3 regions of the Sphingomonas sp. GW821-FHT12D09 genome follow, and region 3 is predicted to be linked to each of the others. Evidence: predicted binding sites of a transcription regulator. Region 3 holds the regulator's gene; each other region holds the start of a gene.
The links. The regulator LexA, encoded in region 3, represses DNA repair genes until DNA is damaged. The targets are predictions, from matches to a motif close to GTTCCNCNCTTGTTCT.
Positions count from the first base shown of each region.

Region 1: the regulator LexA is predicted to act here: its motif matches at 2,871-2,886, upstream of recA (recombinase RecA).
Region 2: the regulator LexA is predicted to act here: its motif matches at 4,814-4,829, upstream of uvrA (excinuclease ABC subunit UvrA).

Region 1 covers NZ_JBXAQL010000001.1:513,762-523,986, reverse strand. Annotated here, with positions in the region: gene AC1RPL_RS02555 (hybrid sensor histidine kinase/response regulator) at 1-966, shown strand, start outside; gene AC1RPL_RS02550 (response regulator) at 1,007-1,369, shown strand; gene AC1RPL_RS02545 (MOSC domain-containing protein) at 1,396-2,112, opposite strand; gene AC1RPL_RS02540 (DUF2541 family protein) at 2,317-2,736, opposite strand; gene recA (recombinase RecA) at 2,965-4,044, shown strand; gene AC1RPL_RS02530 (RNB domain-containing ribonuclease) at 4,293-5,675, shown strand; gene AC1RPL_RS02525 (hypothetical protein) at 5,678-6,139, shown strand; gene AC1RPL_RS02520 (glutathione S-transferase family protein) at 6,136-6,762, shown strand; gene trhO (oxygen-dependent tRNA uridine(34) hydroxylase TrhO) at 6,753-7,601, opposite strand; gene AC1RPL_RS02510 (dicarboxylate/amino acid:cation symporter) at 7,588-8,901, opposite strand; gene AC1RPL_RS02505 (tetratricopeptide repeat protein) at 9,038-10,225, opposite strand, start outside.
Region 2 covers NZ_JBXAQL010000002.1:81,323-91,547, forward strand. Annotated here, with positions in the region: gene AC1RPL_RS10205 (sensor histidine kinase) at 1-916, opposite strand, end outside; gene uvrA (excinuclease ABC subunit UvrA) at 1,769-4,807, opposite strand; gene AC1RPL_RS10215 (hypothetical protein) at 4,966-5,301, opposite strand; gene AC1RPL_RS10220 (hypothetical protein) at 5,413-5,772, shown strand; gene AC1RPL_RS10225 (hypothetical protein) at 5,813-6,133, shown strand; gene AC1RPL_RS10230 (hypothetical protein) at 6,383-6,724, shown strand; gene AC1RPL_RS10235 (M10 family metallopeptidase C-terminal domain-containing protein) at 6,800-9,664, shown strand; gene AC1RPL_RS10240 (hypothetical protein) at 9,767-10,225, shown strand, end outside.
Region 3 covers NZ_JBXAQL010000005.1:268,675-278,899, reverse strand. Annotated here, with positions in the region: gene AC1RPL_RS21110 (glutathione S-transferase family protein) at 1-435, shown strand, start outside; gene AC1RPL_RS21105 (PilZ domain-containing protein) at 541-1,491, shown strand; gene AC1RPL_RS21100 (molybdopterin molybdotransferase MoeA) at 1,621-2,805, shown strand; gene lexA (transcriptional repressor LexA) at 2,865-3,548, shown strand; gene AC1RPL_RS21090 (ComEC/Rec2 family competence protein) at 3,587-5,746, opposite strand; gene gltX (glutamate--tRNA ligase) at 5,829-7,256, shown strand; gene AC1RPL_RS21080 (citrate synthase) at 7,289-8,572, shown strand; gene AC1RPL_RS21075 (hypothetical protein) at 8,676-8,918, shown strand; gene AC1RPL_RS21070 (hypothetical protein) at 9,014-9,295, shown strand; gene AC1RPL_RS21065 (sensor histidine kinase) at 9,348-10,225, opposite strand, start outside.

The sequences.
Region 1 (10,225 bases), on a different contig from region 3:
CTGCTCGCCTTCTCGCGCCAGCAGACGTTGCGCCCGCAGCTGCTACAGCTGCCCGACGTGATCTCGGAAGTCTCCAACCTCCTCAAGCGCCTGCTCGGCGAGACGGTGCGGCTCGAGGTCAAGCATGGCCGCAACCTGGGGCCGGTCCGCGCGGATCCCGGCCAGCTCGAGCAAGTGGTGGTCAACCTTGCGGTCAACGCCCGCGATGCGATGCTCTCGCAGAACCCGACCGGCGGCGGCACGCTGACGATCGAGACGATGCCGGTTTCCGCCTCCGAAGTCCGCCAGATGGATGACGACGTCCTTCCCGTCGGCGACTATACCGCGCTGCGCATTTCCGACACTGGCACCGGCATCCCGCTCGAGATACTCGGCAAGATCTGGGAGCCGTTCTTCACGACCAAGGAGATCGGCAAGGGCACCGGCCTCGGCCTTTCCACCGTCTACGGCATCATCAAGCAGTCGGGCGGGTTCATCTTCGCCGACAATGGCGCGCAGGGCGGGGCGGAGTTCACCATCTACCTGCCGGTCCATGCCGCGGCCGAAGCGCCGGTTCCTGCCAAGCTGCCCGGGGTGAAGGAGAAGCCCGCCGATACCTGGGGCACCGGCACGATCCTGATCGTCGAGGACGAAGACATGGTGCGCGCCATCGCCGAGCGCGCGCTCGCCCGCCAAGGCTATACCGTGGTCACAGCAGAAAATGGCGAGGCTGCGCTGGAATTGCTTGAGACGATCGATCGGCCCGATATGCTGATCTCCGATGTCGTCATGCCGGTGATGGACGGGCCGACCATGGCGCGCAAGGTCCGCGCCAGATATCCGGACCTGCCGATCCTGTTCATGTCGGGCTATGCCGAGGAGCAACTCCGCAAGTCCATTGATCTGGAGCAAGTTTCCTTCCTGCCTAAACCCTTTTCCGTTCAACAACTTGCGGAAGCTGCACGGGACGTGCTTGCCCTGAAATAAAGCCTTGGCGTTCGGCTTTTTTCCTGCAATGGAAAACAGCATGTCGGGGCCGCAGAAGATCCTCATCGTCGAAGACGAACCGCTCATCGCGATGATGCTCGAGGATTTCCTCGACGCGCTAGACCGTACCGCAGCCGGTACGGCTGACAGTGTCGCTTCGGCGCTGGAACTGGTCGAGGCCGGCGGCATCGACGCAGCGATTATGGACGTGAACCTGCGCGGCGGCGAGACCAGCTGGCCGATCGCCGATGCGCTGACTGCACGCGGCATTCCCTTCGTGCTCGCCACCGGCGGGGCAGGGGACATGATCGCCGAGGCCTATCGCGATCGTCCGATCCTCTCCAAGCCCTTCACGATGGACAGCGTCGAGCGCGTGCTCGACAGCCTGGTTGCCGCGGACTGAATGCCGCCGCCGCTGGCTTTTGCCGGCTAGTCCACCAGCCGCACCGTGTCGCCCAGCCGGATCAGCCCCGGCCGCGCCGGCCCCGCATAGACGCCGTACGCATTGCCGAATGCCTGGGCGACGGTGCGCAGCACGCGCGGCTCCTTGGCCCCCGTCACCGGATCGATTGTCACGATCACGCAGCGCTTGATCGGATCGGCGCATTGCACCACCGCGCCGTCCTCCTCGTTCCCGAACGCCAGCCGCCGCCCCTGCCATAGTGTCGCGGGCAGGTCGCTTTCCACGATCACGTTGATGCGAAAGCGATCGATGGCGAGGATCTCGCCATGCGCGGCCTCCAGCGCGGCATGGCCGGCGCTGCTCTGGATCGAGACCGGCATCGAATCATAGACGCCGCGCGCAACCCGGATCAGCGAAGCGGGCTCGCCCGCGGCCGTCTCCAGATGCGCCTTGAGCATCGGATCGTGCAGGGAGACCATCATGCCGTCGGGCGTCTCGACCATCACCGCGCTGGTCTTGGGCTTGTTCGGATCGGCGAAGCGGGCGTGATGCAGCACCATCGCCGGCACTTCGCGCGCGGTTAGCCAGGGGAAGCGCGTCCCGTTCGCTGCGCGGACGAACGCATATTGGCGGTCGCCCTCGATTCCCTGCCAATCCAGTTCGGCAATGGCGATGCTTTCCCCGGCCATCGACTTGACCGGATAGCGATTGAGCGCGCTGACATGGCCGACGATGCGGGTCATGCGCGCCGGGCTAGCGGCGCGCAGTCCCTATCGCAACTCGCTATGGGGCGCCAGGGCGTAGCGACATCCGGTGGATGGGCAGTCCCAAGCACTGGCCGGGGCTCAGTTGCGATGTCGTTGGTGAGGCGCATGTTTCCAACCAGATGCGCCGAGACCAGGCCCCGGCCTTCGCCGGGGAGCTGAATCGATGCATGCCGATACGCGCTAGTGCATCCCCCATAGCGACACGTTTGCGGTGCCGCGCCCGCGGCCGCGCGTGTCGTACCAGAAATCGACGCGCCTCAGGCTGCGCTTGCCCGCGCCACGCAGGTCGATGACCCGGCTCTCGCCATTCTGGGGTATGTTGTAGCGCACCGGGATATTGTCCGGCACGCCATTGTCATAGGTCACCGTCAGCCGCACGAGCTGCAGCGGCGCGTCGCGCACCTTGAACTTGATCCGGCGGAAATTGTCATATGGGCCCTTCACCCAGACCGTGTCGTGATCGGCGGTGAAGCGCGCGGTGGCGACGCCCAGCATCCGCCAGCTGCCGGCGGGGCCGGGGGCGGGGCGAGAGACCTGCTGGGCTTCGAGCGCGGGGCCGGCGGCCAGTACCGCCAGTAGCAGCAAGGGTACGGGTTTCATGCGCCGTCCTCCATCGGCTCAGCCTAGGGGTGCGGCGTGGGAACGGCATCGGGGATTGCCTTGGCCGCAGCCGGATTTTGTCCCTAGGCGTGCCTGCGGAAGCGGAGAAGAACGATTATGGAACAAAAAATTCCGTTCCGCTCTTGTTCCTTGAGAACAAACGCGATACACGCCGTTCCAACACAGGTTGATGCAGCGTGCTAAACCTTCTAGCGACGGGGACTTCCAATGGCAGCTTCGCTCAAGGTGATTGACGGCAACATGGCGATTTCTTCGGACAAGCAGAAGGCGCTCGACGCCGCACTCGCGCAGATCGACCGCGCATTCGGCAAGGGCTCGGCGATGAAGCTCGGCTCCAAGGAGACGATGCAGGTCGAATCGATCTCGACTGGCTCGCTCGGACTCGACATCGCACTCGGCGTCGGCGGCCTGCCGCGCGGGCGCGTGATCGAAGTCTATGGGCCGGAAAGCTCGGGCAAGACGACGCTGGCGCTCCATGTGATCGCCGAAGCGCAGAAGGGCGGCGGCGTCGCGGCCTTTGTCGATGCCGAGCACGCGCTCGATCCGGTCTATGCCAAGAAGCTCGGGGTCAACATCGACGAACTGATCGTCTCGCAGCCCGATACCGGCGAGCAGGCGCTCGAGATCGTCGATACGCTGGTCCGCTCGAACGCGATCGATGTGCTGGTGGTCGATTCGGTCGCAGCGCTGGTGCCGCGTGCGGAAATCGAAGGCGAGATGGGCGACAGCCATGTCGGACTCCAGGCCCGCCTGATGTCGCAGTCGCTGCGCAAGCTCACCGGCTCGATCAGCCGCTCGCGCTGCATGGTGATCTTCATCAACCAGTTGCGCATGAAGATCGGCGTGATGTACGGCAATCCGGAGACCACGACCGGCGGCAATGCGCTGAAGTTCTACGCCTCGGTCCGCCTCGACATCCGTCGCACCGGCCAGATCAAGGACCGCGAGGACATCGTCGGCAACTCGACCCGCGTGAAGGTCGTCAAGAACAAGGTCGCCCCGCCGTTCAAGCAGGTCGAGTTCGACATCATGTACGGCGAAGGCATCTCGAAGATCGGCGAGATCCTCGATCTCGGCGTCAAGGCCGGCCTGGTCGAGAAGTCGGGCGCCTGGTTCAGTTATGACAGCGTCCGCATCGGCCAGGGCCGCGAGAACGCCAAGACCTTCCTCAAGGAGAATGGCGAGCTGCGCGACCGCCTCGAAAAGGCGATCCGCGCGCGCACCGACAAGGTCGCCGAAGGACTTATGACGGGTCCCGACGCCGATGACGGCGACGACGATCTATAATGGAACTACAGGCCGCGCCCGCGTGCGACGCGCGAGGCGGCGGTCACGGGCTTAGACCCATCGGAAGACCCGGCGCGTTGCCCCGCGCCGGGTCTTTCCCGTTCGGGGGCTCGCGCGCCCTTGCGTAGGTGTCGCAACCTTGTGACTTTCCAGCGCCGCAACCGGCTCGCAGGCGCTCGCTGGCGAAGCGGGCTTTGGCGTGTACTTCGTGTACTTTTCAGCGCTGCCGGGGCCGCTAAGGTGTCGCGATGAAGGCAGTCCTCGATCCCGACCGCGTCCTCGCCGATGGCCTCGCCGCGATTCGCAACCAGTTCCAGGTCCCCCGATCCTTCCCGCAGCCGGTCCTGGAAGCCGCCGAAGCCGCGGCCCGGCGGGCACCAACCGGGCATGTCGACCGCACCGATATCCCCTTCGTCACGCTCGACCCGGCCAGCGCGACCGATCTCGACCAGGCGCTGGCGATTGAGACCAGCGGCAACGACTTGCTACTGCGCTACGCCATCGCCGATGTCGCCTGGTTCGTGGAGGACAGCGATCCGGTGGATGTCGAAGCCTGGCACCGCGGCACGACGCTCTACCTGCCTGACGGCAAGGCAAGCCTCTACCCGCCGGTGCTCAGCGAAGGCGCCGCCAGCCTGCTCCCCGACGGTCCACGCCCCGCAGTGCTGTTCACCGTTCGCGTTGCCCCTGATGGTGCAGTAAAGCTCGACGGCGCCGAGCGCGCTCTGGTCCGCAGCCGCGCCAAGCTCGCCTACGAAACCGCCGCCGACACCGACCTGCCGCCGCAGTTTGCCGAACTCTCCCGCCGCATCGCCTTTGCCGAGGCTGCACGCGGCGCCTCGCGGGTCGATCCGCCCGAGCAGGAAGTCGCGCGCCGTCCCGATGGCGGCTATGCGCTGGCCTTCCGCGCCCGCCATCCGTCCGAAGATCGCAACGCCGCCCTGTCGCTCGCCGCCAATCTCGCCATCGCCGATGTGCTGCGCGCGCACCACACGGGCCTGTTCCGAGTGATGGCCGAGCCGGATGCGAATGCAGTCCAGCGCCTGCGCAACAGCGCCCGCGCCTTCGGCATCGCCTGGCCCGAGGCGCAATCGCTGGCTGCATTCCGCGCCGGGCTCGATGCCGCCGATCCCAACCAAGCCGCCTTGATGCTCGCGATCCGGCGCGCAGGGCAGGGGGCGAGCTATGCGCCCTGGCGTTTGGATACGCTGCCCTGGCATGCCGCCGTCGCCGCGCCCTATGTCCACGCCACCGCCCCGCTTCGCCGCCTCGCCGATCGCTATGTGATCCGCGCGACGCTCGCCGTCGCGAACGGCCAGCCGGTTCCGGATGCCGTCAACGACGCCTTTGCACGTCTGCCCAAGGTCATGGCCCGCGCCGATGCGCTGGGCGGCCAGATCGATCGCGCAGTGATCGACCTCGCCGAGGCCGTGATGCTCGATGGGCGTGAGGGCGATGACTTCGCGGCGGTGGTTACCGATGTCGATGTCCGCGGCGCCCGGATGCAGCTTGCCGACCTGCCGGTCGTCACGCGGATCGACGCCCCCGGTGCCGCGCCGGGCACTGCATTGCAGGTCCGCCTGGTCGATGCCGATCCGTCGCAGCGTTCGATCCGGTTCGAGCAGGTTTAGCCATGGAGGAAGCCGAAGCGCAGCTCGAAACCTTCATCGCCCGCTTCACACCGGAGATTGCCGGACGCGTCCGGGCCGCTCGTGCTGTCCTGCGCGAACGGCTGCCCGGCGCGACCGAGCTGGTCTATGACAATTACAACGGCCTCGCGATCTCCTATACCCCGGGCGAGAAGGCCTCGGAAGCGGCGTTCAGCCTGGCAATCTATCCGCGCAACGTGCTGCTCTATTTCCTCCCCGGCATCGGCCTGCCCGATCCCGAGGGACTGCTCCAGGGCGAGGGCCGGCAGGGCCGCTATGTCTGCCTCAAGGATGTAGCGCTACTCGACGCGCGTGCCGTCATCGTCCTGATCGACGCAGCGCTCGACCGGGCGAAACGCCCCTTGCCGCCGGCGGGCGGACGGACCATCGTCAAGTCGGTCGCGGCGCGCCAGCGACCGCGCCGCCCGGCACAGGAGCCTGCATGACCGTCATCGTCCACCATCTCGAGAACTCCCGTTCGCAGCGCGTGCTCTGGCTACTCGAGGAGCTGGGACTGCCCTATGAGGTCATGCGCTATGAGCGCAACAAGGCTACGATGCTCGCCCCGCCCGAGCTGCGCCGCATCCATCCGCTCGGCAAGTCACCGGTGATCGAGCATGGTGGCAATGTCATCGCCGAGACCGGGGCGATCATCGAATATCTGGTCGAACTCGGCGATGGCCGCCTCGGCAAGCCCGGCCACCGCGAGGATGCGCTGCGTTGGCGCCAGTTCCTCCATTATGCCGAGGGCTCGCTGATGCCGCCTTTGTTCACCAAACTGGTACTGAGCCGCGTGCCCCTGTTCGGCAAGGCGGCGCAGAAGAAGTTCCAGCCGATGATCGACGTCCATCTCGACTATGTCGAGGCCGAGCTGGCATCGCGCCCCTGGTTCGCCGGTGACGAGTTCACTGCCGCCGACGTGATGATGAGCTTCCCGCTCGAAGCCGCGGTCGCCCGCGCCAACGCCACCCAGGGCCGCCCGCACATCGCCGCCTGGATCGAGAAAATCCACGCCCGCCCGGCCTACAAGGCAGCGCTCGCCGCCGGCGGGCCCTATGCCTATGCCTGATCCCGGAAGGGGAGGTCGTCGCATGCAGGGCAGGGGCCGTCCTCGTCGGCGATGAGGCCCTGGCAGCGCTTGCACAAGGCACGGTTGCCGGGCTGGAGCGCGTGGTCGACGGTGACGCGCTGGTCGAACACGAAGCACTCGCCCTGCCAGCGGCTTTGTTCTGGCGGCACCTGCTCGAGATAGGCGAGGATGCCGCCCTTGAGGTGATAGACTTCGTCGAGCCCCTCTGCCTTGAGGAAGGCGGTGGACTTCTCGCAGCGGATGCCGCCGGTGCAGAACATCGCGATGCGCGGCATCGGCCCCTCCGCCTCACGCTCGGCGCGGAAGCGGCGGAACCAGTCGGGGAACTCGCGGAAGCTGCGCGTCTCTGGATCGAGCGCGCCGTTGAAAGTGCCGAGCGCGACTTCATAGGCGTTGCGCGTGTCGATCACGATCGTGTCCGGCGCGTCGATCAGCGCGTTCCAGTCCTCCGGCGCGACATAATGGCCGACGCCGGTGAGCGGATCGATATCGGGCTCGCCCATCGTGACGATCTCGCGCTTGAGCCGCACCTTCATCCGGTCGAACGGCAGCGCCGGCGCGCGCGATTCCTTCACGTCCACGCCCGTACAGCCGGGCAGGGCGCGGACATGTGCGAGCACTGCGTCGATCGCGGCATCGCTACCCGCGATCGTGCCGTTCAGGCCTTCATTGGCGAGCAGCAACGTGCCCTTCACGCCCAGCGCGCAGCACAGCTCGGCGAGCGGGCCCTTCAGGCTGTCGACATCGGGGAAGCGCGTGAACTGGTAGAGCGCGACGACGCGGACCGGCAGCGCCGGGTTATAGTCAGGACTTGCCATAATCCTCGAAGCTGTCTGTGTCGGTCGCTGCGCCGTCAAGCGGCTTGACCGCCGGCTCGGCGACGCCCGGCGCATCGAGTTGGCCTTCCCAGCGCGCCACCACCGTGCTGGCGATGGCATTGCCGATGACGTTGGTCGCGGTGCGGCCCATGTCGAGGAAATGATCGACCGCGAGGATCAGCAGCACGCCGGCCTCGGGAATGTTGAAGTGGCTGAGCGTGCCGGTGATCACCACCAGGCTGGCGCGCGGCACGCCGGCGATGCCCTTGCTGGTGACCATCAGGATCAGCAGCATCTGGATCATCGTCATCCAGTCGAGATGGATGCCATAGGCCTGGGCGATGAAGATCGATGCGAACGTCATGTACATCATCGAGCCGTCGAGATTGAACGAATAGCCGAGCGGCAGCACGAAGCTGGCGATGCGCGGCGGCACGCCGAACCGGTCGAGCGCGTCGAGCGTACGCGGATAGGCGGCTTCGGAAGAAGCGGTGGAGAAGCCAAGCAGGATCGGATCGCGCAGATAGCGCAGCAGCGTGCCGGTGCGCGGGCCGACGATCAGGAAACAGGCGCCGAGCAGCACGGCCCATAGCAGGGCCAGGCCGAGATAGAAGCTGCCCATGAAGAAGGCGAGGTCGCCGACCACGCCGATGCCCTTGGTCGCCAGCACCTTGGCCACCGCGCAGAACACGGCGACGGGGGCGAACAGCATGACATAGCCGGTGACGGTGAGCATCACCTGGACCAGCGCTTCGAGCCCGCGGACGAGCGGAGCGCCCTTCTCGCCGACCGCGGCGAGGCCGACACCGAAGAAGAGCGAGAAGATGACGAGCTGGAGGATGTCGTTGCTCGCCATCGCATCGATGCCGCTGGTCGGCACGATGTGGATGAAGAACTTGGCGAGATCGAAGGTGGTCACATCGACCTTCTCGGTCGCTGCCGGCAGCGCCAGGTTGAGCCCGACGCCGGGCTGCAGCACGTTGACCAGGATCAGGCCGAGGGTGAGCGAGATCAGGCTGGCGCAGACGAACCAGAGAAAGGCCTTGCCGCCCACGCGCCCGATCGCGCCGCCTCCGCCCATGTGCGCGATTCCCACCACCAGGGTGGAGACGACCAGTGGGGCGATGATCATCTTGATCAGATGCAGGAACATCTGGGTGGGAATGTCGAGATAATAGGCCCAGCTATCGAGCGACTTGGTACCCTCCGGCGAGCCGGAATAGCTGATGTTCAGGGCATAGCCGAGCAAGCCGCCGAGCAGCAGTGCGGCAAGAATGAACCAGGTAAGTCGCTTGCCCAAGATCAGGCCCCCTCAAAAATCCGTGGTGCAGGCAAAGTGGATTGCGCGCGCCGGGTCAAGAACCCTGTGGCTCGATTTTGCCCAATTCTGTGGAGAGAGCCCTATGCCGGCAGCGCATATCACGCTGTGTGGGGCCCTATCTGCCAAGGCTGCGCCGATCACCGCGCCAGCCCGCCACTGCCTGCCGTCGATCGCGCCGCGACGCCGCGGCATTGCCGAGCTTGGCCTGGGCCAGGGCGCGGAGTTCCAGCGCCACCGGATCGAGCGGGCGATGCTTGAGCGAGGCGTCCGCCGCCGCCAGCGCGCCGGCGGTGTCGCCCTTGGCCAGCAGCGCGGCGGCGACGTCGCGTCGCACCGGATACCAGAAGAGCGGGGGATCGGAGAAATCTGCGAGCGGCTTGGCTTCCTCGATCGCGGCGGCCTGGCCGAACAGGCGGGCGGCATCGTCGTAGCGCTTGCGCAGCATCGCTACGCGCCCTTCTAGCACCAGGCGATTGACCGCGTACAGCTTGGACAGGACCGGGGCGAACGATCCCGTGGTCGCCTTGGCCGGCAGCGCCCTGGCTTCGGCGAGCACGCCCGCCGCATCGCCCTTGCGCGCCAGCGCCTCGCCCCGGGCATAATGCCACATCGCGCTCGCCACCGGATTCCCCGCCGCCGGCGCCGGGAGCCCGAGCATCTCTTCGACCGGGGCGAAACGGGCGACTGCGACATAGCCCATGCCGACCACCGCCTGACGGAAATCGTTCATCTTTTGCGTCTTGGCCGCGGCGGCGACCAGGGGGCGGGCGAGCGTGAGCCCGGTCGCGGCATCGCCTGACATCAGCGCCCCGCCGATCCCGAAATGGACGTTATGGGCGTGGTAGCCGAGCTTCCACACGCCGTCCGGACCGGGCAGCTTGAGCCGCTCGGCATTCGCCCGGTCGATCTCCACCGCCGCCAGATTGGCGCTTGCCGCATCGGCGTAGCGGCCGATCCAGTAATAGGTATGCGACGGCATGTGGACGAGATGGCTCGCCGCCGGCGCGACCGTCTTGAGCTTGTCCGCATAGGCTTCGGCGCGCTTCGGATAGCCGGCGCCCTCGGTCGCGTGGATGTAGAAGTGTATTGCCGGGGCATAGTCGGGATTGCGCTTGAGCACGGTCTCGAGCAGCGCGACCGGCCGAGCCATGTTCTCCGCCGTGGCCTCGTCCGTGGCGATCATCAGTGCGTCGGCGGTGATTGTCAGGATCTCGTCGTCACCGGGTGCCAGCGCCACCATCTGCTCCATCGCCGAGGCGAACGCCTGGTTGCCGCCCTTGCCGCTCGCCGGATAACGCTGCTT
Region 2 (10,225 bases), on a different contig from region 3:
CGCCCAAGTAGGAGTTTATTACCTCGCTCAGCACAAATAAGCCTATGCCAGACCCCAAGCCATTGGGCGCTGCTTTTGCGCGGACGCCTCGCAAAAATATGGTCTTTCTCTCCCTTTCGGAAATATACGGTCCGAAAGAGGTTATCGAAAAAATAACATGCTTATCTAAGCATGATATGTTTATAGCTATTCTGCTGTCTTTGGGGCAGTATTTTACTGCATTCTCGATAAGAACAAATGGAATAAATTCAAACACATTGGGGCAGCCGATTAGGCGATTATCCTTTGTGTCTAGGTCAAACCTAACGTTCTTTGCGCTCGCGGACTCCCGAAATGCTCCAACTACATCAATGGTTTTCTGCCTAAGGTCTATGGGTAGCTTCCCGATTACGGAAGCGGGATTTATCAGATAGTCAAGTATATCCGTTCTTATCTTAAGAACAGTCTGCGAGCAAACCACGTTGTCTAAATGCTGGTTTGCGAGGGATACATTTCCGTCATTCAGTGATACTTTGGCCGAGAGCGCTGCGCTGTAAATATTGTTAGAGATACTGCGAAGATCGTGAACAAGAAGATTAACATGATCCGAGGATGAAATAACTTCATTTTCCAATCCAAAAATGTGATCAACGTATTTCTCGAGGTCCTCAAAATCTATGGGGATCGCGTCATAGAGATTCTGTAATGGCTGGTCGGTGGATGCGTGTATTCCGGGAAAGAGAATCAGGTTGTTCTTATAATCTCGTTGGGCATATGTATAATATCCCATGTGATCTTTGTGCCACCCCTCGCGATTGATTTCTCTATAAAACTCAATCATATGAGATTCTAAAAAAATCTCCGGAATCTTCAATATTGAACCCGGGTGATATGATAATTCATCGTCATCAGAGATTAGGTAAGGAAGGGCGTGCAAGTATTTTCTCCGTCTAGGAGGTGCTTCCTGTTATGAGAGAAAATATCGCTGAGCTTATAAGGCCATTGACTATATTTCTGGCGTCGTCGGAAACCTTCGATTTGGAGAGCGCTTTTTTAAGAGATTCCGGGCCAGGATTATTTTTTAATATCGACGTAGTAAAGGCGTCTTCAAGGATAATTGCATCTTTCATGCTGACGCCCCTGTTCAGGAGGTCGGCGCGGACACGTAACCAAGTTGTGTGAGGGTTGAGGACGTGATTTACATAGCGATCTAATAGCGTCGTCCACTCGCTGATGTTAATATCTTTCTTGATAAGGTCGTCTGCGGATGACTTGGCTTCTCGGGTGGCGGTCTGGCTCAGTGTCGCGCCAGTATAAGCGAGGACCCATTTTTCAGGAAATTGGCGTTTAATTTCCGAAATTAAGCCCGCACCTTGAAGGCTTTCGTTAAAGGAAAGGCCAACTCCAAGTATATCGCAAAGTATTATGTCAAAGTCTTTAACTAGGTCTATCGAACTTATGTCTCCAAGCTGAGTGATGATGTAATTGTGATTTGAAAGGAGATAATGCGGTGCAAAGGGTTGATCATCTATGACGGCAATTTTAACCGCGCCGCGGCGATCTCTTATTCGGCGAGATGCAATTTTATCTTGGAAATAAGGTTCAAGTCGCGGCTGCTTTTAAATACCTTTAGAAGAACTTCTTTCACCTCTTCTTTTCCCCCATCCCCTGTTTGTCGATTAACCTCGATTTAGACAGCTTGGCATGGAAGGGTTATGAGGCCAACATAATTTGCGGGCGTCGTTGGGGCCGTACTTACGATTATTAGTTTGGCGTGGAGATATGCTGGCTACTCCGCCGCCTCAGTCTCCTGAACCGTCCCCTTCGCCAGCAACGGCGCGAGATACCGCCCCGTAAAGCTCCGCGGCTCCTTCACTACCTCTTCCGGCGTGCCCTGCGCGACGATTTCGCCGCCCTTGACGCCGCCCTCCGGCCCCAGATCCAGGATCCAGTCGGTGGTCTTGATGACGTCGAGATTGTGCTCGATCACCACCACGGTGTTGCCCTGCTCGACCAGCGCGTGGAGGACCTCCAGCAACTTGCGGACGTCCTCGAAATGCAGGCCGGTGGTGGGCTCGTCGAGGATGTAGAGCGTGTTGCCGGTCGCGCGGCGGGCGAGTTCCTTGGCGAGCTTGACGCGCTGGGCCTCGCCGCCGCTGAGGGTGGTCGCCTGCTGGCCGACCTTGACGTAACCGAGGCCGACTTCGGCGAGCATCGCCATCTTGTCGCGGATCGGCGGGACCGCCTTGAAGAACTCGAGCGCGTCCTCGACCGTCATGTCGAGCACGTCGGCGATGCTCTTGCCCTTGAACTTCACTTCGAGGGTTTCGCGGTTGTAGCGCTGGCCGTGGCAGACGTCGCAGGTGACGTAGACGTCGGGGAGGAAGTGCATCTCGATCTTGAGCACGCCGTCGCCCTGGCACGCCTCGCAGCGGCCGCCCTTGACGTTGAAGCTGAAGCGGCCGGGCTTGTAGCCGCGCGCCTGCGCCTCGGGCAGGCCGGCGAACCAGTCGCGGATGTTGGTGAAGGCGCCGGTGTAGGTCGCCGGGTTCGAGCGCGGGGTGCGGCCGATCGGCGACTGGTCGATGTCGATCACCTTGTCGAGATATTGCAGGCCGGTGATGCGGTCATGCTTGCCGGCGAGGACGCGGGCGCCGTTGAGCTGGCGCGCGGCGGAGGCGTAGAGCGTGTCGATCGTGAAGCTCGACTTGCCCGAGCCCGAGACGCCAGTGATGCAGGTGAAGGTGCCGAGCGGGATGCTCGCGGTGACGCCGCGCAGGTTGTTGGCGGTGGCGTTCTCGACCGTCAGCTTCTTGCCGGTGCCCTTGCGGCGCTTCGCCGGCACGGGGACCTCGCGGGTGCCGCTGAGATAGTCGGCGGTGATGCTGCCGGTGGTGTTCAGGATCTCGTCGAGCGTGCCGCGCGCGACGACTTCGCCGCCATGGACGCCGGCGCCGGGGCCCATGTCGAGGATATAGTCGGCGGTGCGGATCGCGTCCTCGTCATGCTCGACGACGATCACGGTGTTGCCGAGGTCGCGGAGACGCCGGAGCGTGGCGAGCAGCATGTCGTTGTCGCGCTGGTGGAGGCCGATGCTCGGCTCGTCGAGGACGTAGAGCACGCCGGACAGGCCCGAGCCGATCTGCGAGGCGAGTCGGATGCGCTGGCTCTCGCCGCCCGAGAGCGTGCCCGAGGTGCGATCGAGGTTGAGGTAATCGAGGCCGACATTGTTGAGGAAGCCGAGCCGCTCGTCGATCTCCTTGAGGATCGCGCGGGCGATCTCCTTTTGCTGCGGCGTGAGCGTGGCCGGCAGCTTCTGGAACCAGGCGAGCGCGTCGACCACCGAGAGATGGGTGGCGTGGCTGATGTTCTCGCCGGCGATCTTGACCGCCAGCGCCTCGGGCTTGAGGCGGGCGCCGTGGCAGACCTCGCAGGGGTGCGCGGCCTGGTACTTGCTCAGCTCCTCGCGCATCCAGGCGGACTCGGTCTGCAGCATGCGGCGGTTGAGGTTGCCGATCACGCCCTCGAACGGCTTCTTCACGTCGTACGACTTGCGGCCGTCGACGAAGGTGAGGGTGACCGGCTTGCCGCCGGTGCCGTGGAGGATGACCAGCTGGACCTCGCCCGGCAGGTCGCGCCAGGGCGTGTCGAGGCTGAAGCCGAACTCGCGGGCGAGCGAGCCCAGCACCTGCATGTAATAGGGTGAAGGCGGGTTGGACTTGGCCCAGGGCACGATCGCGCCCTTCTTGATCGTGAGATCGTGGTTGGGGACGACCAGATCCTCGTCGAACACCAGCTTCTCGCCCAGGCCGTCGCACGCCGGGCAGGCGCCCTGGGGCGCGTTGAACGAGAAGAGGCGGGGCTCGATCTCCTGGATGGTGAAGCCGGAGACCGGGCAGGCGAACTTCTCGGAGAAGACGATGCGGTTGGGCGGGAGGCCGGTGCCCTTGAGCTGGCCGCCGGTGACGTTCTTCTTGAGCCCCTCACCCTCGGGGTTGGGGCGGGGCATGTCGCTGTCAGTCGAGAACGCCTGGGGTGCCTCACGGACAACCCCTCCCCCGGCCCCTCCCGCCAGCGGGAGGGGGGAAGAAAGCTCGGCCACGGTGGTATCCACCAGGTCGATATAGGCCAGGCCCTCGGCGAGCTTGAGCGCGGTCTCGAAGCTTTCCGCCAGGCGCGTGCCGATGTCCTCGCGCACGACCAGGCGGTCGACCACCACTTCGATGTCGTGCTTGTACTTCTTGTCGAGCGCCGGGGCTTCCTCGATCAGATAGGTCTCGCCGTCGATACGGACGCGCTGGAAGCCGGCGCGCTGCCACTCGGCGAGCTCCTTCTTGTACTCGCCCTTGCGGCCGCGGACGACGGGGGCGAGGAGGAGCAGGCGGGTGCCTTCGGGAAGCGCGAGCACGCGGTCGACCATCTGGCTGACCGTCTGCGCGCTGATCGGCAGGCCGGTGACCGGCGAATAGGGCACGCCGACGCGCGCCCAGAGCAGGCGCATGTAATCATAGATCTCGGTAACCGTGGCGACCGTGGAGCGCGGATTGCGCGACGTCGTCTTCTGCTCGATCGAGATGGCGGGCGACAGGCCCTCGATATGATCGACATCGGGCTTCTGCATCAGCTCGAGGAACTGGCGCGCATAGGCCGAGAGCGATTCGACATAGCGGCGCTGGCCCTCGGCATAGATGGTGTCGAAGGCGAGCGAGGATTTGCCCGAGCCGGACAGGCCGGTGATCACGGTCAGCGTGTCGCGCGGAATGTCGACGTCCACGCCCTTGAGATTGTGCTCGCGCGCGCCGCGTACGGAAATGGTGGTGAGTGCCATGCCGGAGTTCTAGCTTTGTTCTGTTGGGGTTTCTAGTGGAGAGATAGGAACGCCCGAGGCAGAACGCCAGTTGCGTGGCGGAGGACGGGGATTGCCTCTCCCGCACCGAACCGGCCATCCCGGAACGGCTGTCGGTCGATAGCCTGGACTTGCACGTATCAGCGTTGCTTCTTCGCAATCGTCGCGGTGAAGTCCGGATCCTTGTTCGCCACCCAATCCACGAATTTGCGCACGTTCGGATTATCGAGCAGGCCTGTCACGTCCATCCCATGGCGCTGCAGCTCGGAATTGGTGAAATTGGCGATCAGCGTCTGCTGGCAGATGGAATGCATCGGCACGACATCGCGGCCGCCGCGGCTCTTGGGCACGGGATGGTGCCAGACGATGGTCTTGCCGGTCGGGCGGCCGCAGAGCCAGCAGAGCACCGGCGCTGCCGGCGCCTCGTCTTCCTGCGGGAGATGGTCATAGGGATCTTTCGAACGCTTGCGGGCCATAGGTCGATCCAACTGCCTTGATTTCCTTCAGCCTGTAGCGATGCGAACGGCGGCGTCATATGGCAAGTTCATAACGCCGGCCCTTTGCCGCAACTCGACTGGAAGAGAACAATGACGAACCCGTCGAAACCCTGGGATGGAGAGCTGGTCCGCAAATGGCTCGAGCGTCGTTTCGAGGTGTCGCGGCTGGATCAGGCGGCAGCGGACAGGCGCGGCTATGAGGCGCGGGACGACTATGACAAGGCCGCTGCCGAGGAATGGGCCTGCCGTGCGCTCAAGGACGCCGCTTGCACAAGCGACCAGGCAGCGTTCGCCGGGCGCCTCAAGGAGCTGATCGGCCAGGACGACTATCCGGCGACGAGTACCTATGACGATACGCGGTACGAACGGCATGTTCGCACCTATCTCAGGAAGCTGGCCAAGATGACGAAGGCGAATGAGGGATTCGAGAAGACCCTGCGACACCAGTGAAGTGGGTGAAGTGCCGTTGCTGGCATGCTAACGTCCCGACATGCTTCATACGCGCGGCCTTGGCGGCACTGTCGAAATCGACGGATCCAAATATGACTGGGAGCTTCAGAGCGAGCCCCAGCTATCCGATGCCGATGGCTGGAGGGGCATGACGGTCTCGTTGCGTCAGCAGGATATGCCGCGCGAGGCGCTGCTGGAATTTCCCACGCCGAAGCGTCTTCTGAAAGGCTTGCCGAAAGGGCGCTCCCACATCAACGACGCGATTGCCGCAAAAGGGGTGCGCGCGGCGTTACTAGCGGGGTGGGATCCAGCGTCGCGCGGCAAGACCATGGTCTTCATGGTCGATGCCAACGGCGACTAGGGGGCATGCGCCGCCGTTCCCGTCGCGATCTTCGTGAACGGCGGCTTTCGCCGGCGCGGTGCTGAAAGTTGCCGGACAGCAAACGGCCCGGCTCCCGCCACTGGGGTTTCAGTCGCCTACAATAGCTGTCGCGACGGCCTGATCGACGGCGAGGTGGTGTGTCAGTTGCTCAGAAACGCCAGCTCGGCGTGCGCGTGCGGGCCTGGCCGTTCATGCGCTGCACAGCGCGCATCGTGCTATGAGGCCGAGATGCTCGCGCTCCTCCTCCTCCTCCTCCTCACCCTTGCCCAGCCCACCGGCTTCGCCTGTACCGCAGCCGGGACCAAGCTGCTCGTCCCCGCGACCACGCCCGAGGCGGCGTGCGCGCGGGTGAAGGCCGGGCTGGTGCGCGCCGGGGTGCGGCCGGACAGGGTGAGGGTGGCGCTGCGCTTCGAGAAGCCCGGCATCGCCACGGCGCGGGTCACCAGGATCGCGGGCGGGCGCGCCACGGCACTGCCCGAAATCTCGGTCGCCACCTCGGATCGGGCGATGGGACCATCCACGATCGATCTCCTTGCGCGGGAGATTGCAGCGCGCACGGCGAACCGGTAGGAAGTACCCAGTTGCCCACGCGCCTGGCTGTCGGGAACAAGTCCGTCAGTTCACGCCCTTTTCTGGTGAGAGAGCATGCCTGACAGCGTACCCGGCGATAGCTCGACCACCATTGTCCTCGATGTAGGCGGCACCGTCACCACGACGATCGAGACGCAGGGCGATCGCGACTGGTACCGCGTCACGCTGGTCGCGGGGCATAGTTACAGCTTCGCCACCAATTCGGTGAACCAGGATGATGTCGACAGTTATCTGCGGCTGTACGATGCGGGCGGCACGCTGCTGCTGTCGGACGACGATGGCGGGGCGGGGACCCTTTCCGAGATTCATTTCACCGCGACGACGAGCGGCACCTATTACATCGCCGGCGCGACCTATAACGACCAGACGACCGGCACCTTCCTGATCCGGCTGACCGACACCGCGGCGGCGGCGCCGGACACGATCGCCGGAGACGTGACGACGACGAGCACGATCGCGCTCGACGGCACCGCGACGAGCAGCATCGATCGCCAAGGCGATCACGACTTCTACCGCGTCACGCTGGTCGCGGGGCAGAGCTACCTGTTCCAGACGCTGTCGACCGGCGGCGCGGGCGATGTCGATTCGACGATCACCATCCGCAATGCGGCCGGCAACGAGCTCTCCTATAATGACGACCGGGTCGGCACCTATTCGGGCGTGCGCTTCACCGCGACGACCAGCGGCACCTATTATGTCGATGTCGGCGGCTGGAACGACGAAGAGACCGGCGCCTACAAGCTCAACATGGTCACCGCGCCGGCGCTCACCGTGTACAGCAACGACCAGATCGCCCACCAGCTGACCGACGATTACTGGAACGGCAACCGCCACCATTTCAATGTGGCCGCGGGCGGCACGCTGACCTTCAACGTGAGCGACCTGAGCACGGCTGCCGCCAATCTGGCGCGCCAGGCGCTGCTGCTGTGGACCGACGTGACCGGCATCACCTTCAGCGAAGTGACGACCGGGGGCGCGCTGCTGTTCTCCAACGACGAGGACGGCGCCTTCACCAGCGCAGTCTATTCGGGCGGGATCACCACCAGTGCGACGGTGAACGTCTCGCAGGCCTGGGTGGACCAGTATGGCACCGGGCTGAACAGCTATTCGTTCCAGACCTTCATCCACGAGATCGGCCACGCGCTGGGGCTGGGGCATGGCGGGCCGTATAACGGCAGCGCGGACTATCCGGCGGACGCTGCGTATCTCAACGATGCGTGGATCACGACGGTGATGTCGTATTTCGACGAGAACGAGAACAGCTATTTCCACGACCTTGGCTTCACCCGCCAGTACACGGTGAGCCCGATGGTGGCGGACGGCGTGGCGATCGCCTCGCTCTACGGCGCCAACACGCTGACCCGGACGGGCGACACCACCTACGGCTTCAACAGCACCGCCGGCCGCGACATCTATGACGCGACCAAGAACCCGACCGTCGCCTATACGGTGTTCGACAATGGCGGCGTCGACACGCTCGACTATTCGGGCTTCGGCCAGACGCAGACGATCAACCTGACCCAGGAGCAATTCTCCAGCGTCGGCGGACGGACGGGCAATGTCTCGATCGCGCGCGGGGCGGTGATCGAGAATGCGATCGGCGGCAGCGGCGCCGACCTGATGATCGGCAACGATATCGCCAACAAGCTGACCGGCGGGGCGGGGGCGGACACGCTGATCGGCCTGGCGGGCAACGACACGCTGGACGGCGGCACCGGCGCCGACAAGCTGAACGGCGGGCTGGGCGACGACCTCTATTATGTCGATGACCAGAACGATGTGATCTACGAAGCGGCGGGCGAGGGGAGCGACAGCGTGCTGGCGAGCGCCAGCTTCTATCTCTACGCCAATGTCGAGAACCTGACCCTGGTCGCGGGCACGGCAGCGCAGTTCGGCGTGGGCAACGAGCTGGCCAACATCCTCACCGGCAATGGCGGCGACAATCTGCTGATCGGCCACCAGGGCAACGACACGATCTTCGGCGGCGCGGGTGCGGACTGGATCTATGGCCAGGAAGACAATGACACGCTGTGGGGCGGCACCGGCATCGACTATCTGGTGGGCGACGACGGCAACGACGTGCTGCACGGCGAGGACGGCGCGGGCGAGCAGGACTTCCTCTATGGCTGGGCCGGCAACGACACCTATTATGTCGATGCGCAGAACGACTTCACCTTCGAGAACCTCAACGGCGGGACGGACACCGTCTATGCCAACATCGCCGGCGGCACCTATTACCTGTTCGACAATGTCGAGAACCTGATCCTGCAGGGCACGACGCTATACGGTGTCGGCAACGCGCTGGACAATGTGATCACCGGCAGCGACGCGGCCAACTGGCTGCTCGGCGGCGCGGGCAATGACCGGATCGACGGTGGCCTGGGCAATGACGCGCTCTACGGCGAGGCAGGCGCGGACACGTTCGTGTTCGGCGCGAACAGCGGGCTGGACACGATCGCCGACTTCGCTCCGGGCACCGACAAGATCGACCTGTCCGCCTATGGCTTCACCAGCTTCGCGCAGGTGCAGGCGGCGATGACCGACCAGGGCAACGGCGTGATGAACATCGCGTTGAGCGGCGGCAATTACGTGCTGCTGATCGGCGTGGCCAAGGCGCAGCTGTCCGCGGGCGATTTCATCCTGGGCGTGGCGCAGGCCCCCGAAAAGCCCGACGTGATGGCACCGGAGAAGGTGAAGAGCGCGCCGGTGATGGCCGTCGATGGCGGCGGCAAGGGCGACGCGCAGCAGATCATCGTGCCGGATGCGGCCGCCCTGTGGCACGACACGCAAGCACCGGCCAGCCACGGTCTGGCGCAACTGTTCCACACCGGCGAGGAAGCGCGCGGCGAGTTCGACGGGATCCCCTTCCACATCGACATGCTGATGCCGGTCGACGGCGACCCTTTCCACTTCGCCTAGAGTCTCGGGGCCGGATTCCTTTCAGGAAGCTGCACCATGGTTTCACGCGCCGTTCAGCGGCGTGGGACGAGTCTCGGCCAGGAACAGAGAGAGGGGAAGGCCATGCGGTTCGAGAGGATGATCAGGCTGACGATGCTGGCGGGCGCGGCCTGGGTGTTGCCCGGCGCCGCGCAGGCGGCCGCGGTGGCGGCGGCCCCCGGATCGGCACCGCGCCAGGCGGTCCAGCAATCCGCCGATGACTATCAGTGGATCGACCGCGCCGACGCCCTGTGGGACGCGATCGGCGATGCCCCGCCCGATACCGCCTTCGCCTTCGAGGGGCAGGAGCCCTGGGCCTGGCAGACCGGCGACGGCGATACGATCATCGTCGAGGACGCCGGCAGCGAGGGCATCCGCAGCTATTATTTCGCACCGGGCGCCACGGCGCCGTTCCTGACGGTCGAGCCGGGAATGAGCTTCGCCTTCGACGGCGGGCGGCTGGCGATGGTCTATGACGCCGACGGCGAGGCCGCACCGCGCGGCGAGTTCGGCGATTATGACGATGCCGCGCACGACCTGTTC
Region 3 (10,225 bases):
CATCACCCCGGCGCGGTGCCGATGATCCCTGCCGATGCCGATCTCGCCGTGCAGGCGCGGATGCTCGATCGAATCTTCGACAATTACGTGATGGGCACGATGCAGAAGCCCGTCATCGACGCGATGCTGCCCGATGAACGGCGCGATCCCATCGGCCTCGACGAAGCGATGGCGCGGCTGGACAAGGTCTATGCCTGGCTCGATGCCTATCTGGCCGGCCGCGTCTGGGCCGTGGGGGACAGCTTCACCTTGGCGGACTGCGCCGCCGCGCCTTCGCTATTCTATGCCGATTGGGTGCGACCGATCCCGCAGGCCCTGGTTAATCTCCGCGCCTATCGCGCGCGCCTGCTCGCCCGCCCCTCGGTCGCCCGCTGTGTCGAGGAAGCGCGTCCCTATCGAGGCTATTTCCCGCTCGGCGCGCCCGACCGGGACTGATCGTTTCGGGGCCGCATTAGGGATTCCGCAACCCTGCGGCTTAACCCCGCCTTCACGCCCTGCGCCGCACTATCTCCGTGGGCGCTTGGGCGGGAAAAATCTTTTATGCGGCAAGGACTTGCGTCCTCCACTATTTTCAGTCTCTCGGGCGAGGCACCGGCGGTTCAGCCGCTGGCCGAGCCGGGCGAGCATTCGGCGTTCGATTCCGCTTTCCTCGTCGGCAAGACCAGCCGCCTGCCCTGCGCGATCCGCAAGCTGAGCGCGGCGGGCGCGATGCTCCAGCTCGATGACGAAGTGGTGGAGTCGGAAGGCCTGCAGCTCGAGCTCGCCAACGGCCAGTCGCTGGCCGGCCGGGTTTCCTGGACCGAAGAGGGCACCGCCGGCTTCCTGTTCGCAGAGCCGATCGACGTGATCAGCACGATCGCCCGCAACCTCGCCGCCCTCCCCGCCGAGCGACGTAGCGTGCCGCGTGTCGAGCTGCACCAGACGATCTGCGTGCGCCGCGGCAACCAGGTGGAGTTCACCCGCGCCCGCAACCTCTCCCAGGGCGGCTGCGGCTTCGAAACCGATATCGCGGTGCAGGTCGGCGACGCGGTCCAGATCAATTTCGACGGCCTGCGCCCGCTCGATGGCATGGTGAAATGGGCACAGGGCAACCAGGCCGGCGTCGCCTTCGACGAGGACATTCCCTGGCAGCTCCTCATGCCCTGGCTGCGCCAGGTGCAACAGGCGCCGTCGCATCACACGCGCATGGCGATGATGAACGAACCGACGGGCCTGATCCCCGACAAGGCGGCGATCCGTCTCGACGCCCCGGCCCGCGTGCGCGAAGGCGTGCGCTGGTGGAACGTCAAGCTGCGCGCGATCACGCCCCAGCTGGTCGAGTTCGAGACGAGCGCTCCCTTCGCGGCGGGCACCCAGCTGTGGATCTCGCTCCCGCATATCGGCGGCGGCCCGGCATCGGTGATCGAAAGCGACGAGCGCAACCGCTACCTCTGCGAGTTCCGCCTGCCGCTCAAGCCGCGCGATATCGGTAGGATTTCCGGGGTGAACTGAGGCCACCTTCTTCGTCATGCTGAACTCGTTTCAGCATCCAACTCTCCGCCGGCGTCATCGCCTGAGGCACGTTGGACCCTGAAACAAGTTCAGGGTGACGGTAGACGGTTGATGTCTTAGTCCCGAATCATGCCCGCCCTCCTCCCCGTCGCCGAAGCCCAGCGTCGCCTGCTTGCGCTCGCCGCGCCGGTAGCGGTGGAAAGCTGCCCGCTAGCCCAGGCCGCGGGCCGCTACGCCGCACGCGACATCCTCGCACTGCGCACCCAGCCGGCATCCGATCTTTCCTCGATGGACGGCTATGCGATCCGCTTCGCCGACCTGCCCGGCCCGTGGGAAGTGATCGGCGAGAGCGCCGCCGGCCGAGCCTTCAACGGCGAAATCGCCCAGGGCCAGGCCGTACGCATCTTCACCGGCGCCCCCTTGCCCCCCGGCGCCGACACCGTGCTCGTGCAGGAGGAGGCAGCCCGCGACAGAACCCGCCTCACGCTCGCCGGTGAGGGCCCGCTACGCCTCGGCAGCAGCGCCCGCCCGCGCGGGCTCGACTTCACCGAGGGCGAGGTGCTGGTCCGCGCCGGAGAGGCGATCACCCCCGCCCGGCTCGCGCTGGCCGCGATTGCCGGCCATGCTGTGCTGCCCGTCCGCCGCAAGGTTCGCATGGCGATCCTCTCTACCGGCGACGAACTGGTTTCACCGGGCGCCCCGCTCAGCCCAGACCAGATCCCCGAAACCAATCGCCTGCTGCTCGCCGCCCTGCTTGGCGATCTGCCGGCCGAGCTGCTCGATCTGGGCATCCTGCCCGACGACCGCGCCGCGCTCGAAGCCGCGTTCCGCGTGCTGGATTGCGACCTGCTCGTCACCAGCGGTGGCGCATCGGTCGGCGATCACGACCTTGTCCGTCCCGCGCTGGAGGCAGCCGGCGCGACGATCGATTTCTGGAAAGTCGCCGTCCGCCCGGGCAAGCCGATGCTGGCGGGCCGGCTGGGCGATGCCGTCGTGGTCGGATTGCCGGGCAACCCGGTCTCCGCCTTCGTCACCGCCACGCTGTTCGTTCGTCCGCTGATCGCGCATCTCGCCGGCGCTGCCGATCCGGCGCCGCGCACCCGCACCGTTCCGCTCGGCGAGCCGCTCCCCGCCACCGGCCCGCGCGCCGATTATCTCCGTGCCACGCTCATCGATGGCCGCGCCCATGCCGCCGCGACCCAGGACTCGTCGATGCTGCGCACCCTCGCCCGCGCGACCTGCCTGATCGTCCGTCCGGCAGGCGCTGCGGAGGCGAAAACCGGCGACTCGGCAGAAATCCTCGACATCGCTTGACAAGCGCGCGGAACATTGCATAAACGTTCCCAGTCTGTTCCTGACCCAGGAGAAACGGGATGCTCACGCGCAAGCAGCACGAGCTTATCTGCTTTATTGCCGATCGGCTTGCCGAGACCGGCGTGTCGCCTTCGTTCGAGGAAATGAAGGAGGCGCTCGATCTCAAGTCGAAGTCGGGCGTGCACCGCCTGATCTCGGCGCTGGAAGAGCGCGAGTTCATCCGCCGCCTGCCGAACCGTGCCCGTGCGCTCGAGGTGCTGCGCATGCCGGAACGCGGCGAAGCGTCGAAAAAGCCGGCCAAGGCCTCTCCCGCACCCGTGAGAGTACCAAGGGAATCAACGAATCTGCCTGCGCCGGCCAATGACGTGATCGAGATTCCACTGCACGGCCGCATCGCCGCCGGCACGCCGATCGAGGCACTCGAAAGCTCGACTATGCTGCCCGTCCCCGCGGCGCTGCTCGGCGCGGGCGAGCATTATGCGCTCGAAGTGGCCGGCGATTCGATGGTCGAGGCTGGTATCCTCGACGGCGACTTCGCCCTGATCCGCCGCACCGAGACCGCCCGGGACGGCGAGATCGTCGTGGCGCTGATCGACGATGCCGAGGCGACGCTGAAGTATTTCCGCAAGGAAGGCGCGATGATCCGGCTCGACCCGGCAAATCGCGATTATAACCCCCAGCGCTACCGTCCCGACCAGATCCGCGTCCAGGGCAAGCTCGCCGGACTGCTGCGGCGCTACTAGTTCCTAGAAGGGCGCGGTCGCTCTTCTTGGAGACCGCATCATGGCCCGAAAACGCCAGCCGGGCTGGAATGCCAGCGATTTCGTGTCCGGACAGGCGCAGTTCCCTGTTCCGGCACATAGGGTGGCTGCACCTTGAGCGGGTTCAGCCAGGGATGCCGGCCCGATCCGCGCACCATCGTCACCCGGCCGCTGGAGAAGGCGATCGCCACGCCGCCCGTCTTCGCCAGCGCCGGCCGGTCGAGCTTGAGCCAGCGCGGCGTGCAGCCGGTGGGCAGGCGACGGTCGCTGATCATCACATCGACGCTGCGGCACAGCGCCACGAACTGCGCCCAGGGCAGGACGTATCCACTCCGCGTCGCGGCGACTCGCCAGGCGCGGTCACGGGCGCGGTGCTCGATCATGCAGACATCCTCGCTGCACCGGGCACCCGGCTGGTCGGCAAGCGCGACCGGCTCCGCGTCGCTGCCAGCCGTCTCGGCGAGCATGTCGCGGGTATAGTCCCCCGCCCGGTCGCGCAGCAGCGCCATGCTGCCATCGGGCATGCGGATCGCCAAATGGCGGCCGTCGCCGGTGACGATCAGGTCCGGCGCCGGCGTGGCGAGCATCGAAGCCAGGCCGATCGCCAGCGGCACCGCGCCCGCCCAGCGCACCACAGTTCGCCACAAGGCAAGCCACAGTCCGCCCGCCATCATCAGCGCAAATGCCCCGTTCGGCATGGCCGGTAGCGCGGCGATCGCACCCGGTGCCGCGGCCGTGGTCCTGGCGAGCCAGAGCAGCAGTTCCAGCGCCTGGTCGGTCAGCCACCAGGCCGGTCCACCCAGTCCCGCGACGTCGAGCAGCAGCGCCAGCGCCTCGAGCGGCATGATCACGAAGGTCGTCAGCGGGATGGCGACGATATTCGCCAACGCCCCATAGATGCCGGCCTGGTGGAAGTGGAACAGCCCGATCGGCATCAGCGCGAGTTCCACCGCGACGCCGGTTAGCAGCAACGAGCCGAGGCCACGCAGCAGCCGCTTCACCCGCCCCTCCTCCCGCCTGCCGAACCAATGTTCCATCCGCGGGCTCTCATGCAGCGCGACGATCGCCGTTACTGCGGCGAAGCTCAGTTGGAAGCTCGCGCCTGCCAGTGCCTCGGGCCAGAGCAGCAGCACGATCAGCGCGCCCGCCGCGACCAGCCGCAGCGTGATCGCCTCGCGCCCCAGGCTCAGTGCGAGCAGCACCATCAGCGCGGCGACGCAGGAGCGGATCGTCGGCACCTCGGCGCCGGTCAGCCAGGTATAGCCGATCGCCGCCAGCGCCCCCGCACCCGCCGCCACCAAGGGCAACCGCCATCGCAGCGCCAGCGTGGGGCTGAGCGCGAGCAGCTTGAGCACCAGTAGCATCGCCGCCGCAGTCACGGCGGTCACATGCAGCCCGCTCACCGAGAGCAGGTGCGCCAGCCCCGAGCGCTGCATCGCCTCGACATCTTCGGTGCTGATCGCACCCTGGTCGCCGGTGGCAAGCGCAGAGGCGATACCGCCCGCGCTGTCTTCGAGGCGCGACTGGATGTGCGCCGAGAGCCTGGCGCGCAGGTCCGCACCCGGCGCCTCGGCTGCCTTCACCACTTCCACCGGCGCAAAGCCCTTGCCCGTCGCCCCCAGCCCGGCGAACCAGGCCGTGCGCGCGAAATCATAGCCGCCCGGCACCGAAGCCTCTGCCGGCGGCATCAGCCGTGCTCGCAGCTTCACCACCGCGCCCGTGGCCAGCCCGGCGGGCACATCCTTCATCGCCAGGTTCACGCGGATCTTCGGCGGCAAGTCGCTGCGCCCTGGCAACAGCGTCACCCGCACCAGTTCGCGTGCCGGCAACCGCTCGACGCGTACCGCCCGCGCCGTCACCTCCACCACCGCCGGCCGCGCCAGGATCGGCGCCGCGACACTCTCCGAGCGCCACCAGATCAGCGCGCAGCCCGCCGCCATGGCGAGCCCGCCGATCAGCAGCGCCTGCCCCAGCCGCCCCGGCAAGGCGAGTCCGAGCAACGCCGCGGCACCAGAAGCCAAAAGGAACCCGATCCAGCGCGGCGCATCCGGCAGCACGAACCAGGCGGTGATCCCCGCGCCGAGAGCAATCGGCAGCCAGAGCGGCAGTTGCGCCCGCTCCGCCTCGAGCCAGCACTCGATTGCCTCCCCGATCTGGCGAAAGGGCGCCCACACCCCCATTTGAAGGGAGGCAGGCCCCGTGCTAGGGGCGCCCTCGGCGGCTGAATGGGCCATCGGAAACACAGTCTGGGAGCAAGCTCGGTTGGGCGCAACATCTGATACGGGTGCGAAACAGGTCGTCACGCGGTTCGCACCGTCCCCCACCGGCTTCCTGCACATCGGCGGTGCGCGCACGGCCCTGTTCAACCTGCTGTTCGCGCGCCATCACGGCGGCAAGTTCCTGCTGCGCATCGAGGATACGGATCGCGCGCGTTCGACCCAGCCGGCGATCGAGGCGATCCTCGACGGGATGCGCTGGCTGAACCTCGATTGGGACGGCGACGAAACCTACCAGTTCGCCCGCGCCGCGCGCCACGCCGAGGTTGCGCACGCGATGCTCGCCAATGGCCATGCCTATAAATGCTTCGCCACCGCCGAGGAGCTCGAGGCGATGCGCGCCGAGCAGCGCGCGAACAAGCAGCCGCTGCGCTATGACGGCCGCTGGCGCGACCGCGATGCGAGCGAAGCGCCCGAAGGCGCGCCGTTCGTTCTCCGCCTCAAGGCGCCGCGCGAAGGCGCGGTGACGATCGAGGACAAGGTCCAGGGCAGCGTCACCGTCAACAACAGCGAGCTGGACGACATGGTCCTGCTCCGCTCGGACGGCACACCGACCTATATGCTCGCGGTGGTGGTCGACGATCACGACATGGGCGTGACGCACGTCATCCGCGGCGACGACCATCTCAACAACGCCTTCCGCCAGCTGCCCATCTATCGCGCGATGGGCTGGCCCGAGCCCGAATATGCCCATATCCCGCTGATCCATGGATCGGACGGCGCCAAGCTTTCCAAGCGCCACGGCGCGCTCGGCGTCGACGCCTATCGCGACGAGCTGGGCATCCTGCCCGAGGCGCTGAACAACTATCTCCTCCGCCTCGGCTGGGGGCATGGCGACGACGAGTTCATCAGCCGCGACCAGGCGACCGAATGGTTCGATCTCGCCGGCGTCGGCAAGAGCCCGTCGCGTTTCGACCTGAAGAAGCTCGAGAGCCTCAACGGCCATTATATCCGCTTGGCGGACGACAACCGACTGGCCGACCTGATCGCCGCGCGACTCGGTTTCGAACTCTCGGAATCTCAGCTCGATCTTCTGCGCCGCAGCATGGCCGCATTGAAGCCGCGCGCCGCGAATCTTCTCGAATTGGCGGAGGGTGCGGCCTTCCTGTTTCGCACTCGCCCACTGGAATTGGACGAGGACGCAAAGCCTCTGCTAGAGGGCGACGCGCGCGCCCTCCTGGCTCAGTTGCATACCGCACTTGACGGTGTGGAAAGCTGGGATACGGAGGCGCTCGAAGCAGCGGTACGCACCGTTGCGGAAGATGCGGGTGTCAAGCTCGGTGCGACTGCGCAGCCTCTGCGCGCCGCACTCACCGGGCGCCGGACCTCCCCAGGCATCTTCGACGTTCTGGCGCTGCTGGGACGCGAGGAAAGCCTGGGCCGTATCGCTGACCAGATGACCGTGCCGGCCTGATCCCAGGCCCGGCCCAACATAGGACGACGTTTATGAGCGACACCGCGAAGCTGCAGGTTCCGGGGAAGGATGTTGAGTATCCGGTCCTGTCGGGCAGCGTCGGACCGGACGTCATCGACATCCGCAAGCTCTATGGCCAGACCGGCATGTTCACCTACGATCCCGGCTTCACGTCGACGGCGTCGTGCGAATCGGGCCTGACCTATATCGATGGCGATGAGGGCGTGCTGCTCCATCGCGGCTATCCGATCGGCCAGCTCGCCGAGAATTCGAGCTTCATGGAAGTCGCGTACCTCCTCCTGAATGGCGAGCTGCCGAACCAGGACCAGCTGACCGGCTTCGAGAGCACGATCACGCGCCACACCATGCTGCACGAGCAGCTGGCGACCTTCTATCGCGGATTCCGCCGTGATGCGCACCCGATGGCGGTGATGTGCGGCGTCGCCGGTGCGCTCTCGGCCTTTTACCACGACTCGACCGACATCACCGATCCGAAGCAGCGCATGATCGCGTCGCATCGCCTGATCGCAAAGATGCCGACGATCGCGGCGATGGCCTACAAGTACAGCGTCGGCCAGCCCTTCCTCTATCCCGACAACTCGCTGTCCTACACCGGCAACTTCCTGCGCATGACCTTCGGCGTCCCCGCCGAGGAATATGTGGTGAACCCGGTGATCGAGAAGGCGCTCGACCGCATCTTCATCCTCCACGCGGATCACGAGCAGAACGCCTCGACCTCGACCGTGCGTCTCGCCGGTTCGTCGGGCGCCAATCCGTTCGCCTGCATCGCGGCCGGCATCGCCTGCCTGTGGGGCCCGGCGCATGGCGGCGCCAATGAAGCGGCGCTCAACATGCTGCACGAGATCGGCCGTCCGGAGCGCATCCCCGAGTTCATCGCGCGCGCCAAGGACAAGAACGATCCGTTCCGCCTGATGGGCTTCGGCCACCGCGTCTACAAGAACTACGATCCGCGCGCGACGGTGATGCAGAAGACCGTCCGCGAAGTATTCGAGGCACTCAACGTCTCCGATCCGGTGTTCGAAGTCGCGCTCCAGCTCGAGGAAATGGCGCTCAACGATCCGTACTTCATCGAGAAGAAGCTGTTCCCGAACGTCGATTTCTATTCGGGCGTCATCCTCTCGGCGATCGGCTTCCCGACCACGATGTTCACCGCGCTGTTCGCGCTGGCCCGCACCGTGGGCTGGGTGGCGCAGTGGAACGAGATGATCTCGGACCCCGAGCAGAAGATCGGCCGCCCGCGTCAGCTCTACACCGGCCCGGTGCAGCGCGATTATGTGCCGGTCGGCAAGCGCTAAACCGCTTCGCTCCCAGCATTGGCTTAGGAAACGCCGTCCCCGCCTTCGCGGGGGCGGCGTTTTCGGTTAACCCTCCGGCGGTCTTCCTTCCGGAGTTGCCCGAATGCGCCAGAACATCCTGATCCTCGCCGGCATCCTTGCCATGATCTTCGGCGCGCTGTTCGTGCTGCAGGGGTTCGGCATCGTCCGCTGGCCGGCAACCAGCACGATGATCGACGCGCGCATCTGGGCCTATCGCGGGCTGGCGCTGCTCGTCGGGGGCGCGATCCTGGTCGGCGGCGTGCGGCTCGTCCCTACCCGCGCCGAGCGCAAGGCTGCGCGCCGGGCCGGACGCGAGGAACTTTAACCTTAACGCCAGCAAACAAAGTGGTTCAGCAACGCGACTCAATCGCCTCTCTAACGTTCAGGCCTGCGGGGAAGAGAGTTACGAGGAGAGACGAAATGAATCTTGCCAAGCTGATTGCCGCGGCCGCCCTGGCCACTGTTGGCGTTGCCAGTGCCGCCACCCCGGTCGCTGCTGCGCCGGCACCTGCCACAAGCGTGATCGCACTTGCCGCCGCGGCGCCTGCCGCTCAGGACTGGCGCCACCGTGACCGCTATGAGCGCCGCGAGCGTTACGAACGCCGCCGCCATTACAATCGTGGCCGCTATCACCGCAGCAGCCGCTATTGCCGCACCGAGTGGCGTCATCATCGCCGCGTGCAGGTCTGCTATCGCCGCTAAGGCCTGAGACGGGGCAATATCAGGGCGTCCGCCGCGAGAGCCGGCGGGCGCCTTATTGCCGTATGGGCAGGCTGAACACGAAGCGAGCGCCCTGCCCCGGCGCGCTATCCACCACCAGGTCGCCGCCCATCGCACGGGCAAGCCGGCGAGCGATGTAGAGGCCAAGGCCCGAGCCACCCGGCTCGCTGGGATCGACGCGGCCGAACTTCTCGAAGATCCGATCCTGATCGGCATGGGCGATGCCCTTGCCCTGATCGGCGACGATCACGTGGCCGCGCGCCTCGTCGCGCTCCAGCCGGATCCACACCATTGCGCCCGGCGGCGAATAGCGCACTGCATTGCCGATCAGATTGACCAGCACCTGCAGCGCGCGGCGGAACTCGCCATGCACCGGAATATTCTCGTCCATCGCCGGTCGGTCGATCCGCACCTCGGCCTGCGCGGCACGCACCGCGAGCAAGCCGGCGGCGCGACGCGCGACATCGGCAAGGTCCATGTCCTCGTCGGCGGTATCGAAATCGTCGCGCTCGATCGCCTGCAGATCGACCAGGTCATCGACCAGCCCGAGCAGATGGCGCCCGGCATTGGCGATGTCGCTGGCATATTCGGCATAGTCGGGCTTGAGCGGCCCCTCGGTCTGCGCGCTGATCGAATCGGCATTGGCGATGATCTTGCCGAGCGGGCCGCGCAGCGCGCGGTCCAGCCGCTGGCTGAACGAGTCGGGGAAGCCGCCGAACGGCACTTCGGCTGCGGGTACCGGGGCGTCCACCTTAGGCACAGCCGGGATCGCCATGTCGAGCATATGCGCCGCACCGACAAACCCGGCGAAACGCCCGCCCGGATCGGTGCGCGGCGTCGCCGCAAGACGGACCATCCGGCCCGTGCCGCGCAATTCCGCCTTCTGCCCGTCGAACCGCGCCTGCCCTGCTA